DNA from 2 places in the Streptomyces sp. NPDC005492 genome. Region 2 is predicted to be linked to the other one. Evidence: riboswitches for the same ligand, from Rfam matches in the RefSeq annotation. Region 2 holds a riboswitch; the other holds the start of a gene.

Region 1 (6,540 bases), on a different contig from region 2:
CGCCCGGGGCTCAGCCCTCCCGCTCAACCCTCCTGATCGCGCAAGGCGTTCAACTGCTCCAGGAACCACTGAGCCGGCGGAAGCGCCGTGGCCGCCGCGGCGAGGCGCTTCGTCCGCTCGGCTCGCTCCTCGTTCGGCATCGTCAGAGCCTCGTAGAGAGCGCTGGCCGTGGCCGTCACGTCGTAGGGGTTGACCGGGATCGCGTCCTCGCCCAGCTCCTCGTATGCGCCCGCCTCCCGGGAGAGGACCAGGACGCAGGCCTCGTCGGAGACGAGCGGGATCTCCTTGGCGACGAGGTTCATGCCGTCGCGGATGGGGTTGACCAGGGCCACGTCGGCGAGGCGGTACGCGGCCAGGGAGCGGGCGAAGTCGTCCTTGACGTGCAGGACGATCGGGGTCCAACCGGGCGTCCCGTACTGGGAGTTGATCTCCTCCGCGAGGCGCTGCACCTCGGCGGTGTAGTCGCGGTAGACGGCGAGGTCCTGCCGGGAGGGGTAGGCGAACGCCACGTGTACCACCCGCTCCCGCAACTCCGGGTGGTCGTCGAGGAGTTGGCGGTACGCCAGCAGGCCGCGCACGATGTTCTTGGAGAGTTCGGTGCGGTCGACCCGGACGATCGTCCGGCGTCCCGTGCCGCCGATCTCCTCGCGGAGGGCGACGATGCGTTCCTCGACATCCGCCTCGTGCGAGCGGGTCCGCAGGAAGTCCGCGTCCGCGCCGAGGCCGTGGACGCCGATCCGGGTGCCTCCGAGGCCGCCCGCGAACTCCGTACAGCAGGCACTGAACGCGTCCGCCCAGCGGTGCGTCAGGAACCCCAGCCGGTCCGCGCCGAGCATGCCCCGCAGCAGCCGCTCCCGGATGTCGTCCGGCAGCATCCGGAAGTAGTCCACCGGCGCCCACGGCGTATGCGAGAAGTGGCCGATGCGCAGGTCGGGGCGGAGTTCGCGCAGCATCCCGGGGACCAGGCACAGGTGGTAGTCCTGCACGATCGCGACCGCGCCCTCCGCCGCCTCCTCCGCCAGCGCCTCGGCGAACGCCCGGTTGTAGGCCTCGTACGACGCCCACTGGCGCCGGAACTCCGCGTCGAAGACCGGCTCCAGCGGGGTCTGGTACAGCATGTGGTGGACGAACCAGAGGACGGAGTTCGCGATGCCGTTGTAGGCGTCGGTGTGCACGTCGGCCGGGATCGCCAGCATGCGTACACCGTCCTCGCCGGCCCCCTGCCGTACCGCCTCCCGGTCGCCGTCGGACAGCGCCGAGCACACCCACAGCGCCCCCGCGTCCGGCCCGATCGCCGACAGCCCGGACACCAGCCCGCCGCCACCGCGCCTCGCGTGCAGCGAACCGTCGTCGCCCACCTCGTACGAGACGGGGCCGCGGTTGGACGCGACGAGTACCTGAGCAGCACCGTACGTGGAAGTCATGTGCCACAACCTAGCCCGGCCCACAAACGCTCAAACGTACGGACGGCCCCGGACGGGCCACAGCGGACCGAATGGATCCGTATACGGCCCCACCCGTGGCATCGCCCCCGGCCGGCTACGCCACCTTGCGGGACTGGTACTCGGTGATCTCCACCATCGGCGGCCGTTCCTCCGTGTCCACGGAGTATGTGCGCGGCTCGAAACCGTCAGGGCCCCGCTCGAACTGGGTCAGCGACGGCCGGACGAGATGTCCGCGGGCCAGCCGGAGCTGGGCCGTGCGGTAGATCTGCGCGGCCATCCGCCCCAGCGCCTGCCCGTCCTGGTGGCGGTGCTTGCGCACCCCGACGTCGACCTGCGCGAGGGCGTCCAGGCCCACCAGGTGCAGCGCGTCCACCAGCATGCCCAGCTCGACGCCGTATCCGACGGGGAAGGGCAGTTGCTCCAGCAGCGAGCGGCGGCCCGCGTACTCGCCGCCGAGCGGCTGCACGAAACCGGCCAACTGCGGCCAGTGCATGTTCAGCAGCGGGCGGGCCATGAGCTCCGTGACGCGCCCGCCCTGTCCGGCGGCGCCGCCGAGCGGGCGGTCGTACATCGCCTTGACGAGGTCGACACCGGGTTCGGTGAGCAGCGGGCCCACGATCCCGGTGACGAAGTCGGAGGAGAACTCCTTCAGGTCCGCGTCGATGAAGCAGACGATGTCGCCGCTGGTCACCAGCAGCGAACGCCACAGCACCTCGCCCTTGCCGGGCACGGCGGGTATGCGGGGCAGGATGTCGTCCCGGTGCACGACCCGGGCGCCCGCCGCGGCGGCCACCTCGGAGGTGCGGTCGGTGGACCCGGAGTCCACGACGACGATCTCGTCGACGAGCGGGACCTGCTGCATGAGGTCATGACGGATGATGGCGACGATGTCGCCGACCGTCGCCTCCTCGTTGAGCGCGGGCAGCACGACACTGACCGACTGGCCCGTGCGCTGCTTCGCGGCGAGAATCCTGTGGAGCGGCCGATCGGTCAGTGACCAGGAGCGGGTGCTCAGCCAGTGCTCGACTTCCTTCAGCACGTTGCGCGGCTCCTCTGCGTTCTCTCGGCGAGAGGTGATCACCGACTGTGGGTGATCCATCCATCTCGCGGTTCGGACGGCTCACTCAACTGTCCTGGCCTTCGGTTACAGTCTTGAACAACGCTGATGACCATCGCATGTCGGGGGACGTCGGCGGGACAATCGCATACACAACTGAACACCGCTCATCCAGAGGGGCAGAGGGATACGGCCCGTTGAAGCCCCGGCAACCCTCCAGCCGGTCTTGTCACGTTGACGTGGCGAGGCTCCCGGCTCGGGAAGGTGCCAAATCCGTCTCACGGCGAGATGCGCCGTGAGGAAGATGAGGAGAAAGGGCCTCGCCTCCATGGCTGCGCAGACTGTCGCAAGCACCACGAACTCCGCGGACACCGCCGCGAACCCCGTCGATCTGGGCCCCGCCGCCGCGCTTTCCTGCCGCGAGTGCGGCCACCGCGTCCCGCTCGGCCCGGTCTTCGCCTGCGAGGAGTGTTTCGGCCCGCTGGAGATCGCCTACGACTTCTCGGCCTACGACACCGAAGAGCTCCGCAAGCGCATCGAGGCGGGCCCCGCGAACATCTGGCGTTACGCGCCCCTCCTGCCCGTCCCCGCGGACGTGGCGGACAAGCCGAACATCAACCCCGGCTGGACCAAGCTCGTCAAGGCCGACAACCTCGCCCGCGAGCTGGGCGTCGACGCCGGCAAGCTCTTCGTGAAGGACGACTCGGGCAACCCGACGCACTCCTTCAAGGACCGCGTCGTGGCCCAGGCCATCGAGGCCGCGCGCGCCTTCGACTTCACCACCCTCTCCTGCTCCTCCACCGGCAACCTCGCGGGCGCGGTCGGCGCCGCCGCCGCGCGGGCCGGCTTCCGCTCCTGCGTGTTCATCCCGCACGACCTGGAGCAGGGCAAGGTCGTCATGGCCGCGATCTACGGCGGCGAGCTGGTCGGCATCGAGGGCAACTACGACGACGTGAACCGCTTCTGCTCCGAGCTGATCGGCGACCCGGCCGGCGAGGGCTGGGGCTTCGTCAACGTCAACCTGCGGCCGTACTACGCGGAGGGCTCCAAGACCCTGGCGTACGAGATCTGCGAGCAGCTCGGCTGGAAGCTCCCGGACCAGCTGGTCGTGCCGATCGCCTCCGGCTCGCAGCTCACGAAGATCGACAAGGGGCTCCAGGAGCTGATCAAGCTCGGGCTGGTCGAGGACAAGCCGTACAAGATCTTCGGCGCCCAGGCCGAGGGCTGCTCGCCGGTGTCCGTCGCCTACAAGGCCGGACACGACGTCGTACGCCCGCAGAAGCCGAACACGATCGCCAAGTCGCTGGCCATCGGGAACCCGGCGGACGGGCCGTACGTGCTCGACATCGCGCGCCGGACGGGCGGGGCGGTGGAGGATGTCAACGACGAGCAGGTCGTCGACGCGATCAAGCTGCTGGCGCGGACCGAGGGCATCTTCGCGGAGACCGCGGGCGGGGTGACGGTGGGCGTGACGAAGAAGCTGATCGAGAACGGGCTGCTCGACCCGACTCTCACCACGGTCGTCCTCAACACGGGCGACGGCCTCAAGACCCTGGACGCGGTCGCCGGCACCGGTCTGACCGCGACCATCCGCCCGAACCTCGACTCCTTCCGAGAGGCTGGCCTCGCATGAGCGTGACCGTCCGCATCCCCACCATCCTGCGCACCTACACCGGTGGCCAGGCCGAAGTGGCCGCCGAGGGCGCCACCCTCGCCGAGGTCATCACCGACCTGGAGAAGAACCACAACGGCATCTCCGCCCGCGTCCTGGACGACCAGGGCAAGCTGCGGCGGTTCGTCAACGTGTACGTCAACGACGACGACGTGCGGTTCGAGCAGGGGCTGGAGACGGCCACTCCGGACGGGGCCGGCGTCTCGATCATTCCGGCGGTCGCCGGGGGCTGATCATTACCCTGGGTAATGACGGTTACCAAGAGTTCATTGAATTGCCCCCTCCGCGAGAGAAGCGGAGGGGGCAATTCTCTATGATTGAGCACGGTACAGTTGGGGAACGCGCTCCACTCCGCATGCCGGACGCATATGAGTACCCGCTCCGCATGCGATGAGAAGTAGCCAAAGTGTGCAGGTCTTTTGCGCCTTATGTTCTCTTTATGGGGCCCGACTTGCCCTGAAGTCGGGCGAATTCTCCGTAAATTCCCGACCGGTCCTGCCCGGAATTCTCGTCGGATTGACCTGTTGCAGACGGCAGTTGGACGGATACATTCGGCCGCGGTCGACGCGTTCCGGCGCACGCCCCCAATCCTGTGGGGGGTGAGGTCTGACCCGGATCCGCGAAGTGCGGGTCCGTGCAAGGGCCAGTAATAGGGGAGTTAGGCATGGCTCAGGGCACCGTCAAATGGTTCAACGCGGAGAAGGGGTACGGCTTCATCGCGGTCGACGGTGGTGCGGATGTTTTCGTCCACTACAGCGCGATTCAGATGGACGGCTACCGCACCCTGGAAGAGGGTCAGCGGGTCGATTTCGAGATCTCGCAGGGTCAGAAGGGGCCGCAGGCTGACATGGTCAAGCTCGCGGCCGGCTGAAGCACGCGCCGACTAACAGCAGCGACGTTCTTCGTTCCCACCGAAGGGCTCGTACCTCCGGGGTCACTCCCCGGGGTGCGGGCCCTTCGGCATGCCGGAGGCCGGTACGAGGGGGTCAGTACCCGGGAGCCGCTTGCACTCGACCATGCCGAGTGCTAATCATTGGCGTTAGCACTCTGAAGGTGAGAGTGATAACGAAGGACCGGGTGGGTGAGGCCCGCAGGCCAGGTGGTGCAAGGAACCACGGGGCAGGCAGGCCGTCCGTCGCGGGCGCCAGCGCGGTCCGGAGCAATCCACCCCAGTCCGGGAGGACCACTTCACATGGCCAAGATCATCGCGTTCGACGAGGAGGCACGGCGCGGTCTCGAGCGCGGGATGAACCAGCTCGCCGACGCCGTCAAGGTCACCCTTGGCCCCAAGGGCCGCAACGTCGTCCTCGAGAAGAAGTGGGGCGCCCCCACGATCACCAACGATGGTGTTTCCATCGCCAAGGAGATCGAGCTCGAGGACCCGTACGAGAAGATCGGCGCAGAGCTGGTCAAGGAAGTCGCCAAGAAGACGGACGACGTCGCCGGTGACGGTACGACCACCGCGACCGTCCTCGCCCAGGCCCTCGTCAAGGAGGGTCTGCGCAACGTAGCCGCGGGCGCCAACCCGATGGCCCTCAAGCGCGGTATCGAGAAGGCCGTCGAGGCCGTCTCCGGTGCCCTGCTCGAGCAGGCCAAGGACGTGGAGACCAAGGAGCAGATCGCTTCCACGGCCTCCATCTCCGCCGCCGACACCCAGATCGGCGAGCTCATCGCCGAGGCGATGGACAAGGTCGGCAAGGAAGGCGTCATCACCGTCGAGGAGTCGCAGACCTTCGGTCTCGAGCTTGAGCTCACCGAGGGCATGCGCTTCGACAAGGGCTACATCTCGGCGTACTTCGCCACCGACATGGAGCGTATGGAGGCGTCGCTCGACGACCCGTACATCCTGATCGCCAACTCGAAGATCGCCAACGTCAAGGACCTGCTCCCGCTCCTGGAGAAGGTCATGCAGTCGGGCAAGCCGCTGCTGATCATCGCCGAGGACGTCGAGGGCGAGGCCCTGTCCACGCTGGTCGTCAACAAGATCCGCGGCACCTTCAAGTCCGTCGCCGTCAAGGCTCCGGGCTTCGGTGACCGTCGCAAGGCCATGCTCGGCGACATCGCCATCCTCACGGGCGGCGAGGTCATCTCCGAGGAGGTCGGCCTCAAGCTGGAGAACGCGACCGTGGATCTCCTCGGCCGCGCCCGCAAGGTCGTCATCACCAAGGACGAGACCACGATCGTCGACGGCGCCGGCTCCGCCGACCAGGTCGCCGGCCGGGTCAACCAGATCCGCGCCGAGATCGAGAACAGCGACTCGGACTACGACCGCGAGAAGCTCCAGGAGCGCCTCGCCAAGCTCGCCGGCGGCGTCGCCGTCATCAAGGCGGGCGCGGCCACCGAGGTCGAGCTCAAGGAGCGCAAGC
Region 2 (6,540 bases):
CTACTACTGGCACTTCGTCGATGTCGTCTGGATCGGCCTCTTCGCCACGATCTACTTGATCAAGTAGTCGGGCGCGATCCCGAGCGCAGCCAAGAAGCGCACATTCCAGAAGCATCGACGCAGAAGATCCTGACACCGGGGTAATCCGTGAAAAAGCTCTCCACCCGACGACGCCATCCGCTGGCGGCGGTCGTCGTCCTACTCCTCGCGCTGGCGGCAACTGGGGGGCTGTACTCCATGTTCGCGCCCGCGAGCAAGGCGCAGGCCGACGAGTCAGCCCAGTCCCTCGCCATCGACGAGGGCAAGAAGCTCTACGCCGTCGGCTGCGCAAGCTGCCACGGCTCCGGCGGTCAGGGCTCCTCCGACGCTCCCAGCCTCGTGGGTGTCGGGTCCGCGGCGGTCGACTTCCAGGTCGGCACCGGCCGGATGCCGGCCCAGCAGCCGGGCGCTCAGATCCCGGCCAAGAAGGTCATCTACTCGCAGGCCGAGATCGACCAGCTCGCCGCGTACATCGCCTCGCTGGGTGCGGGTCCGGTCATCCCGACGAAGAACGAGTACGGGCCGGAGGGTTCGGACATCGCCAAGGGCGGCGAGCTGTTCCGCACCAACTGCGCCCAGTGCCACAACTTCACCGGCAAGGGCGGCGCGCTGACGCACGGCAAGTTCGCGCCGAGCCTCGAAGGCGTTGCCCCGAAGCACATCTACGAGGCCATGCAGACCGGCCCGCAGAACATGCCGTCCTTCCCCGACACCACGCTGTCGTCGAAGAACAAGAAGGACATCATCGCGTACCTCAACGCGGTCAACGGCGACAACACCGAGAGCCCCGGCGGCCTTGAGCTGGGCGGTCTCGGGCCGGTCAGTGAGGGTCTCTTCGCCTGGATCTTCGGTCTGGGCGCGCTGATCGCGGTAGCCGTCTGGGTCGCCGCTCGGACCGCAAAGGCCAAGAAGTCATGAGTAGCCAAGACATTCCAGAAGAGAACCTGCCCGCTGAGCAGGACGCGCACGGCGCGGTGTCGGTAGCGGACGAGCACGACCCGTTCGCCGACCCGGGACTGCCGCCGCACGAGCACCGTGTCCAGGACATCGACGAGCGGGCCGCCAAGCGGTCCGAGCGCGTCGTCGCCTTCCTGTTCACGCTGTCGATGCTCGCCACCGTCGGCTTCATCGCCTCGTACGTGGGGATCCCGCACGACAAGGCGATCTTCGTCTTCCCGATCGGTCACATCAACGCGCTCAACTTCGCGCTCGGTCTGACCCTCGGTACGGCGCTCTTCACCATCGGCGCGGGCGCGGTCCACTGGGCCCGCACCCTGATGTCCGACGTGGAGATCGCCGACGAGCGGCACGCCATCGAGGCGCCCCCCGAGGTCAAGGCCAAGGTCATGGCCGACTTCAAGGAAGGTGCCAAGGAGTCGGCGCTCGGCCGTCGCAAGCTGATCCGCAACACCATGTTCGGCGCGCTGGCCCTGTTCCCGCTCTCCGGCGTGATGCTGCTGCGCGACCTCGGCCCGCTGCCCGGCACCAAGCTCCGCCACACCCTGTGGTCCAAGGGCAAGCTGCTCGTCAACATGAACACGAACCTGCCGCTGCGTCCCTCGGACGTGGCCGTCGGCTCGCTCACCTTCGCCAAGCCCGAGGGCCTGGAGGAGACCGACGAGGAGTTCCAGACCGAGATCGCCAAGTCGGCGCTGATGATCGTCCGGCTCCAGCCGGAGAACATCAAGGACAAGCGCGAGCTGGAGTGGGCGCACGAGGGCATCGTGGCCTTCTCGAAGATCTGCACCCACGTCGGGTGCCCGATCTCCCTGTACGAGCAGCAGACGCACCACGTGCTGTGCCCGTGCCACCAGTCCACCTTCGACCTCTCCGACGGTGCCCGAGTCATCTTCGGCCCGGCCGGTCACGCCCTGCCGCAGTTGCGTATCGGCGTGAGCGACGAGGGTTACCTCCAAGCGCTCGGCGACTTCGAGGAGCCCGTCGGTCCTGCATTCTGGGAGCGCGGATGAGCACCAACGAGACACAGACACCGGCCGCTGCCGCGGCGGGCGAGCGGCGCGGCAAGGCACCGGCCGGCGAGCGGGTCGCCGACTGGGCGGACGGACGCCTCGGGATCTACTCCCTGGCCAAGTCCAACATGCGCAAGATCTTCCCCGACCACTGGTCGTTCATGCTGGGCGAGGTCTGCCTCTACAGCTTCATCATCATCATCCTCACGGGTGTGTATCTGACGCTGTTCTTCCACCCGTCGATGAACGAGGTGACGTACCACGGCAGCTATGTCCCGCTCCAGGGGCAGCTGATGTCGGAGGCGTTCAACTCGACCATGCACATCTCCTTCGATGTGCGCGGTGGTCTGCTGATCCGGCAGATCCACCACTGGGCGGCGCTGATCTTCCTGGCCGGCATGTTCGTGCACATGATGCGCGTGTTCTTCACGGGTGCGTTCCGCAAGCCGCGTGAGGTCAACTGGCTGTTCGGCTTCCTGCTGTTCGTCCTGGGCATGTTCACCGGCTTCACCGGTTACTCGCTCCCGGACGACCTGCTCTCCGGCACCGGTGTCCGCTTCATGGAGGGCGCGATCCTGTCCGTGCCGATCGTCGGCACGTACATGTCGTTCTTCCTCTTCGGCGGCGAGTTCCCGGGCGGCGACTTCGTGGCCCGCTTCTACTCGATCCACATCCTGCTGCTGCCGGGCATCATGCTCGGCCTGGTGGTCGGCCACCTGATCCTGGTCTTCTACCACAAGCACACGCAGTTCGCGGGCCCCGGAAAGACGAACAACAACGTCGTCGGCATGCCGCTGCTGCCGGTCTACATGGCCAAGGCCGGAGGCTTCTTCTTCCTGGTCTTCGGTGTCATCGCGGCCGTCGCGGCGCTCGCCTCGATCAACCCGATCTGGGCCATGGGTCCGTACCGGCCGGACATGGTGTCCACGGGCGCCCAACCCGACTGGTACATGGGCTTCTCCGAGGGCCTGATCCGTGTCATGCCGGGCTGGGAGATCAACCTCTGGGGTCACACGCTCGTCCTGGGTGTGTTCATCCCGCTGGTGATCTTCCCGCTGGTCCTGGTCGCGATCGCGGTCTACCCGTTCATCGAGTCCTGGGTCACCGGCGACAAGCGCGAGCACCACATCCTGGACCGCCCGCGCAACGTCCCGACCCGTACGGCCTTCGGTGCCGCGTGGATCTCGTGGTACTTCGTCCTGCTCGTCGGTGGCGGCAACGACATCTGGGCCACGCACTTCCACCTGTCGATCAACGCGATCACCTGGGTCGTGCGCGTCGGCTTCTTCGTGCTGCCGGTGCTGGTCTTCCTCGCCACCAAGCGGGTCTGCCTCGGCCTCCAGCGCCGCGACCGGGACAAGGTGCTGCACGGCCGCGAGTCCGGCATCATCAAGCGCCTGCCGCACGGTGAGTTCGTCGAGATCCACGAGCCGCTCAGCCAGGACGCGCTGCACACGCTCACCGCGCACGAGCAGTACGTGCCGGCCGCGATCGGCGCGACGGTCGACGAGAACGGTGTCGAGCGCAAGGTGAAGGGCTCCGAGAAGCTGCGCGCCAAGCTGAGCGAGGCGTACTACGGCGAGGAGTCCCAGATCCCCAAGCCCACCGTCGAGGAGTACAAGGAGATCACGAGCGGCCACGGCCACCACTGATCGCTGAGGCGTCGCCACGCCACAGTCGAAGGGCCCCGTCCGAACACCGGACGGGGCCCTTTGCCGTGCCCCCGGCTGGATAGGGTGGGACGCACAACCATCGTTGGACGTACGACACCCAGGAGCGGCCGTATGAGCGCTGTGACCCCCGCTGGAGGCGACACCGCGGCGGGCCGTTCCTGGCCCGATCTCCTCAGTTCCCTGCTGGCCGGACAGGACCTCGGCACCGCCGACACGGCCTGGGCGATGGACCGCATCATGAGCGGTGAGGCGGCGGACGCGCAGATCGCCGGTTTCCTGGTGGCGCTGCGCGCCAAGGGCGAGACGGTCGAGGAGATCACCGGTCTCGTCGAGGCGATGTACGCGCACGCCAAGCCGCTGGACATCCCGGGGCCGGCCGTCGACATCGTGGGTACGGGCGGCGACCGGGCCAAGACGGTCAACATCTCGACGATGTCCGCGATCGTGATCGCCGGTACCGGCGCGAAGGTCGTCAAGCACGGCAACCGCGCCTCGTCCTCGGCGAGCGGCTCCTCCGACGTGCTGGAGAAGCTCGGCATCAACCTGGACCTGCCGACCGAGCAGGTGGCGCGAGTCGCGGAGGAGGCCGGGATCACCTTCTGCTTCGCGGCCAAGTTCCACCCGTCGATGCGGTTCGTCGGCGCGGTCCGGCGGGACCTGGCGATCCCGACCGCGTTCAACCTCCTCGGCCCGCTGACCAACCCGGCCCGCGTCACCGCCTCGGCGGTCGGCTGCTTCGACTCCCGGATGTCGGGGCTGATCGCCGGTGTGCTCGCCGAACGCGGTTCGTCCGCGCTGGTGTTCCGCGGTGACGACGGCCTCGACGAGCTGACGACCACCGCCACCTCCCGGGTATGGATCGTCCGGGACGGCAAGGTCACCGAGGAGTCCTTCGACCCCCGGGACGTCGGCCTCGAACTGGTCCCCGTGGCGGCCCTGCGCGGCGCCGACCCCGAGTACAACGCGGGCGTCGCCCGCCGTCTCCTGGACGGCGAGACGGGCCCCGTGCGGGACGCCGTACTCCTGAACTCGGCGGCCGCCCTGGTGGCCCTGGAGCCGGGGGACGGGCCGCTGGCGGACCGGATCCGGGGCGGGATGGAGAAGGCCGCTGAGTCGATCGACTCGGGGGCGGCCAAGCGCACTCTGGAGCGTTGGGCGGCCGCGACCCACGCATAGCGGTACGGCGGTCGTCGTCCCGCGATCCGGACACGGGTTGCGGGACGACGATCACCTCACGTAAGTTTTCGCGTCAGGTCATGAGTGACAGTCATACGGCCCCGGCCGACTGTCCGGCAACCCTCCGTCCGTGGCGGGGTGCCCCGGGTGAAGACCAGGCCGTAGGCAGCGAGGTCTGCGGCAAGCGCGGGCCCCTCGAAAGACACCAGGGGTCCTGGTCATCGAGGGAGTCCTCTGTGAGCAAGCGAATGCGATAGGGCGTAGAGCCCCGCTTCCGCGTCCCCCTTTCACTTTTCCTTGCCTCTCACAGGAGTGCGCCATGTCTGTCTCCACCGCTGCCGCCACCCGTACCATTTGCAGTGACATTTCAGGGCCGCTGCCCGTTCTCGGCCGGGATGTCACCGTCCCGCTCGTCACCGGCGGCGAGGTCACCTACGCGGCGCTCGACTACGCGGCCAGCGCCCCCGCCCTCCAGCGCGTCTGGGACGACGTGGCCGCTTACGCCCCCTACTACGGCAGCGTCCACCGCGGCGCCGGCTACCTCTCGCAGCTCTCCACCGACCTCTTCGAGAACGCCCGTAGGACCGTCACCGAGTTCCTGGACTGCCGGGCCGACGACCAACTGATCTTCACCCGCTCGACCACGGACTCCCTCAACCTCCTCGCCGCCGCCCTCCCCGCCGGCTGCCAGGTCTTCGTCTTCGAGACCGAGCACCACGCGTCCCTGCTGCCCTGGAAGGACGCCGAGGTCACCTACCTCAACGCCCCGCGCACCCCGCGCCAGGCCGTGGACACCTTGGAGCAGGCCCTCGCCGCCCGTGACCCGAAGGGCCCGGCCCTGGTCTGTGTCACCGGCGCCTCGAACGTCACCGGCGAGCTGTGGCCGGTCCGTGAACTGGCCGCCGCCGCGCACGCCCACGGCGCCCGGATCGTCCTGGACGCCGCCCAACTCGCCCCGCACCACCCGGTGTCCGTCCAGGACCTGGACGTCGACTGGGTCGCTTTCTCCGGCCACAAGCTGTACGCCCCCTTCGGCTCCGGTGTCCTGGCGGGCCGCGCCGACTGGCTCCAGGCCGCCGACCCCTACCTCGCGGGCGGCGGCGCCAGCCGCAAGGTCAGCCGGCGCGAGGACGGGGGAGTGGACGTGGAGTGGCACGACAGCGCCGCCCGGCACGAGGCCGGCTCCCCGAACGTCATCGGCGCCTACTCCATCGCGTCGGCCTGCAAGGCGCTGACCGAGGCCGGCTTCGACACACTGGTCGCGCGCGAGCGACACCTGATCGAGAAGGTGCGCGCGGGCCTGGCCGAGGTCCCGCAGGTCAAGGTGCTCTCCCTCTTCGGCGACGACGCCCCGCGCGTCGGCGTCATCTCCTTCGTCGTCGAGGGCTGGAACAGCTCCCACTTCGCCGCCGCCCTCTCCGCCGAGTACGGCATCGGCGTCCGCGACGGCCTCTTCTGCGCCCACCCGCTGGTGCGCACCCTGCTCGGCAGTGACCCGCAGACCCAGGGCGAGTGCGGCGCCCCCGAGGCGGCCCCCGGTGAGAAGTCCCTCAACGCGATCCGGGTGAGCTTCGGCGCGGGCACCCCGGACGAGCACGTGGAGCGTTTCGTGACCGCGGTGACGGAGCTGGTGAACGACGGCGCGAAGTGGAACTACCGTACGCAGGACGGCCGTTGCGTGC

Evidence for each region. A riboswitch is a leader RNA that binds a small molecule or an ion and turns the genes downstream of it on or off. The one in region 2 is predicted to bind S-adenosylmethionine.
Region 1: it holds a riboswitch for S-adenosylmethionine, as region 2 does, so the genes downstream of both, thrC (threonine synthase) here and ABZT04_RS39505 (aminotransferase class V-fold PLP-dependent enzyme) in region 2, are expected to answer to the same signal.

What each region holds. Positions count from the first base shown of each region.
Region 1 covers NZ_JBEXDX010000001.1:79,263-85,802, forward strand. Annotated here, with positions in the region: gene ABZT04_RS00405 (trehalose-6-phosphate synthase) at 24-1,424, opposite strand; gene ABZT04_RS00410 (glucosyl-3-phosphoglycerate synthase) at 1,540-2,484, opposite strand; SAM riboswitch class I at 2,667-2,813, shown strand; gene thrC (threonine synthase) at 2,831-4,135, shown strand; gene ABZT04_RS00420 (MoaD/ThiS family protein) at 4,132-4,407, shown strand; gene ABZT04_RS00425 (cold-shock protein) at 4,839-5,045, shown strand; gene groL (chaperonin GroEL) at 5,367-6,540, shown strand, end outside.
Region 2 covers NZ_JBEXDX010000051.1:50,069-56,608, reverse strand. Annotated here, with positions in the region: gene ABZT04_RS39530 (heme-copper oxidase subunit III) at 1-67, shown strand, start outside; gene ABZT04_RS39525 (c-type cytochrome) at 148-957, shown strand; gene ABZT04_RS39520 (Rieske 2Fe-2S domain-containing protein) at 954-2,009, shown strand; gene ABZT04_RS39515 (ubiquinol-cytochrome c reductase cytochrome b subunit) at 2,006-3,661, shown strand; gene trpD (anthranilate phosphoribosyltransferase) at 3,794-4,858, shown strand; SAM riboswitch class IV at 4,935-5,051, shown strand; gene ABZT04_RS39505 (aminotransferase class V-fold PLP-dependent enzyme) at 5,178-6,540, shown strand, end outside.